Regions from separate parts of the Streptomyces sp. NPDC017246 genome, predicted to be linked through region 2. Evidence: riboswitches for the same ligand, from Rfam matches in the RefSeq annotation. Region 2 holds a riboswitch; the other holds the start of a gene.

Region 1 (2,195 bases), on a different contig from region 2:
CCGGAACTACTGGACAGTAACCACAAAGACCCCGGAAATGGGGAACCCCGGCCCGGCGCGCACGGGGGAAGGGCGCGCCGGGTCGGGGTGGTCACCGCGGGAGGGTCGGAGGGGTCGCGCGAGCCGCCGGACTCACGCGATCCGCCGGGCCTACTTCAGGTGAAGCTGCTGGCCCGGGTAGATGAGGTCGGCGTTCTCGACGACGTCCTTGTTCAGCTCGAAGAGCTTGGCCCAGCCGCCCTTGACGCCCTGCGCCTGAGCGATCTTGCTGAGGGTGTCGCCGGCGACGACCTTGTACTCGCCGTCACCCTTCTTGACCTTCTTGCCGGTCGGGGTGGTGACCGTCTTCTTGGCGGCGGCCTTCGGCGCGGCCTGCGGCTGCGCGGCCTTCTTCGGGGCCTGGCGCTGCTCGCTGCGGGTGGTCGGCTGCTCGGCCTTCCGCTCCTGCTGCTGGGGGGCGCTCTGCTGGGGGGCGCTCTCGGCGGCGCCGCCGTCGTAGGAGGCACCGGAGAGACCCACGCCACAGGACGGCCAGGCGCCCTTGCCCTGGCCCGCGAGGACCTTCTCGGCGATGGCGATCTGCTGGGACTTCGACGCCTGGTTGGCGGTCGAGGCGTAGGCGGTGCCGCCGTACGCGGCCCAGGTGGAGGCCGAGAACTGCAGGCCGCCGTAGTAGCCGTTGCCCGTGTTGATGGACCAGTTGCCGCCGGACTCGCACGCGGCGACGGTGTCCCACTCGGAGACCGTGGCGGCCGAGGCGGTGCCCGCTGTCATCAGCGGGGCGGCCACGGCGACACCGGTGACGCCGACGAGCGTGACGACCTGGGTGGCCTTGGAGGGACGGCGGTGTTTGCCCTTACCGGAAAACAGCATGGAGATTCTCCTCACCGACGCCTGTGAGGTGAGCTGTCGGGTTCGGGCCGGAAGAGTTGCCCGGCCGCGTGTCCTAGCACGCGGCTTCACCCCAAGCCGGTCATCGGCCGTCTGTCTCAACGGCCGGGCCCGGCACTTACCTTGGGTCCCCCACTCCTGCCTTCGGCGCTTACGCGACGACTGTTCCCATCGGCCGACGGCAGGATTCGGCGTTTCGGTCGACGGGGCCCGCGGTGGCGAGCGGTGATGACCGTAGACACAGACCCACCGGAAGTTCAAAGAGGCGTATTGCGGAAATATCGCCCCTACTTGCCTTCCGGCGGGGGGTGTTTATGCAGGTGGGAGGTGACGGGAGCAAAGTTTGCGGGCGTGACACGCCAGTTGGGGCGAAGAGACCCATGTCTCACTTGCCCAGAACCGGACATTCAACCCCGAATCACTTCGCCTCGGTCAGCGAACCGTTCGTCAGGTCAAGGCTCTGACCAGGGAGGATGAGGTCCGGGTCGACGCCCACGGTCTTCTTGTTGGCGTCGTAGAGCGCGGTCCAGCCGCCGGGGAGTTCGTTCTGCTGTGCAATGTCGGACAGGCTGTCGCCCGGCTGCACCGTATACGGGTCCGACTTGCCCTGACTGTCCGTTGCGTCCGCATTCTTCGCTTCGTCAGCCACCGGCGTCACGTCGGGGTTTTCCGCGAGGTTGTCCTTGCCCGAGGCATGTCTACCGGATTCGGTAGAGCTGTCCTTCTTGTCGGTTTCCTCCGGAGCGGCGTCACCCCGGTGCTTACCGGTGCCGGGCGTGGCCGACGTCTCGTCACCCTCGGGCGTACCGGGCGTAAGGGACGTATCGGGCGTGCTAGGGGTGGTCGGAACCGTCGGGTCGGACGGGTCCGTCGGCGCGGAGGGACTCACCGGGGCCGTCGGCGAGACGGGGGTGGTGGGCGCGGTCGGCGACGCGGGCGCGGTCGGCGAGACCGGCCCCTTGGCCTTCCCGGCGGCCTCGTCGGCCTCTGTGGGGCTCTTGGAGGCCTCGGAGACGCCCGTGTTCCAGCTCGACTCGGGGACGGGGACCGCGGGGGTCGTGGGGACGGAGGTCGGACCCGGGTCCACCCCGGTGCCCTTCCCGTCGTTCTTCAGGCCGGCGATCGGCGCACAGGTGGCCCACTCGGTGCTGCCCTTGGCGAAGGCCTTCTCGGCCACCGCGATCTGCTGGGCGCGGCTGGCCAGGTCGGCGCTGGGCGCGTAGGCGAGGCCGCCGTTGCGCTCCCAGCTGTCCTGGGTGAACTGGAGCCCGCCGTACATGCCGTTGCCGAAGTTGGCGCTCCAC
Region 2 (2,195 bases):
GCCAGCCCCACTCCGTCAGCACGAGGCGCGCGTATCCGAGGTGCGTCGAGGGTCTCAGCCCGGGCTGGCCGATGCGGCGCCAGGTGTGCAGCCGGTCGGGCAGGGCGGCACCGATCCGGCCCGGGAGCCGACGCTCGCCGGGCAGGGGCGGCGGAAGCGCGTCGAGCGCCTCGGCGACGAGCCGGTCCACCGGCACGGAGAGGAGGTCTCTCCAGCTCTCCGTGTCCGGCACGTCGGCAGGTGCCGGGGCGGGCACGTGGACGGGAGGAGGCACGTGGGCGGGAGAGGGGACGGGTGCGGGGGTCCAGTCCGTGACGATCCGCTGCCAGGTGGCGCTTTCGTAGAGCGCCGCGGCCTCGCGGTCGAGAGTGTCGGGGTTCAGCAGGGAGGCGGGGGGAGACATCCGGGCGGCTCCTCGGTCGGGGTCACTCCATCTTTCAGGACGAATGTCGGTTTTGCGACTTTTGCCCTTGAGTGCACACCCATTCGACCGACCCTTTTCAGCCCACTTACCTATTTTCAGAATTACAGTGCGAATTCGGACATTGGGTACCTGGTGACGCGACTCACTCTCCCGGAGACGCCCCGGTGACCGGAGCCCGCGCATGCCGGGCGGCGCAAGGAAGTTCGGCGGGCCGGAGATTCGTTCGATCTTGAATTCGATGAATTCCGTGATCCATTTCGAGGGCGGAGAGCACTCCCGCTCTTGTTCTCCGTCGCATTACTGGCCTACGGTCACCTCCATTCGAGTGGACCGCCGAATCCTGCCACCACTCGAAATACCTCCCTTTCACCCGACGGCAGGAGCGGGGGACCCACGAATACGCCGGCCCGGATTTCCGGAACGGCTCGGGGTGAAGCCGCGTGCGCGCGGCCGGACATCTCCAGTCCGAACCCGACAGCTCACCCCGAAGGCGCCGGAGAGGAATCCGTCATGCCTGCTCACGGTAAGCACCGCCGCCCCCGACTCCGTCCCGTCTCCCGTGGACTCGCGCTGGTCGGAACGGGTGGAGCCGCCCTTGCCCTCCCGCTGATCGCCCCGGCCGTGGCCGGCGCCGCGCCCGTGTCCGGCGCCCCGGAAATCGCCGCCCGCGCCGCTGCCGCCCCCGCGGCTCCGATCGCCGCGGCGACCGTCACCAAGGCTCCCGCAGCCCCGGCCGCCGCACGCTCCTACACGGTCGTCAGCGGTGACTCCCTTTCCCTGATCGCCCAGAAGAAGGGAATTCAGGGCGGCTGGAAGGGTCTTTACCGAGCCAACAAGAGCGCGGTGGGTGACAATCCGTCACTTATTCACCCGGGTCTTGAACTGACGCTTCGTCCGGGCTCCGTGAAGGCCGCCCCCGCGCAGGCGAAGAAGGCCCCCAGGACAGTTGCCAAGACCGCCACCGAGAAGACCTCCACGACCGATCGGGCGAGCCGCTCCGAGCACCGCAGCGCGTCCCCCGGCGTCGCCACCGACACCGGCGCCTCCGCCGCCGCTCCCGCCGCGGCCGCTCCGGTCCAGGCCGCTCCCGTCGCCGCCACGCAGTACGCCAACAACCTCGACGGCTGGATCCAGGAGTCGCTGGCCATCATGGCCCAGCACGGCATCCCCGGCTCCTACGAGGGGATCCACCGCAACATCATGCGCGAGTCCTCCGGAAACCCCCAGGCCATCAACCTCTGGGACTCCAACGCCGTGGCGGGCACCCCCTCGAAGGGTCTCCTCCAGGTCATCGAGCCGACCTTCCAGGCCTACCACGTGCCCGGCACGTCGATGGACCTCTTCGACCCGGTCGCCAACATCACCGCCGCCTGCAACTACGCGGCCGACCGCTACGGCTCGATCGACAACGTCAACGGGGCCTACTGACCCCGGAAGTGCCCGGTGAACCAGGAGGTGGCGAGCTCCGCCACCTCATCCAGGGCACCCGGCTCCTCGAAGAGATGGGTGGCGCCGTCCACGACGGCCAGCCGGCTCTCGCTGCGCAGCAGCGACCGGGCCCGCCGGTTGAGGTCCAGGACCAGCGCGTCCCTGCCTCCCACCACCAGAAGCGTGGGCGCCGTCACCCGGGCCAGGTGGTCCGCCGCGAGGTCCGGCCGGCCACCGCGTGAGACGACGGCGGCCACGGAGGAGTCGGGATCGCCCGCCGCCCACAGCGCGGCGGCCGCTCCCGTACTCGCGCCGAAGTAGCCGAGCGGCAGTCCGTCGCTCT

Evidence for each region. A riboswitch is a leader RNA that binds a small molecule or an ion and turns the genes downstream of it on or off. The one in region 2 is predicted to bind cyclic di-AMP.
Region 1: it holds a riboswitch for cyclic di-AMP, as region 2 does, so the genes downstream of both, ACH4MY_RS19890 (transglycosylase family protein) here and ACH4MY_RS27630 (transglycosylase SLT domain-containing protein) in region 2, are expected to answer to the same signal.

The regions. Positions count from the first base shown of each region.
Region 1 is NZ_JBIRMW010000008.1:56,721-58,915, forward strand. It holds gene ACH4MY_RS19890 (transglycosylase family protein) at 151-873, opposite strand; cyclic di-AMP (ydaO/yuaA leader) riboswitch at 877-1,051, opposite strand; gene ACH4MY_RS19895 (transglycosylase family protein) at 1,310-2,195, opposite strand, start outside.
Region 2 is NZ_JBIRMW010000013.1:160,258-162,452, forward strand. It holds gene ACH4MY_RS27625 (hypothetical protein) at 1-403, opposite strand, end outside; cyclic di-AMP (ydaO/yuaA leader) riboswitch at 746-930, shown strand; gene ACH4MY_RS27630 (transglycosylase SLT domain-containing protein) at 935-1,852, shown strand; gene ACH4MY_RS27635 (alpha/beta family hydrolase) at 1,846-2,195, opposite strand, start outside.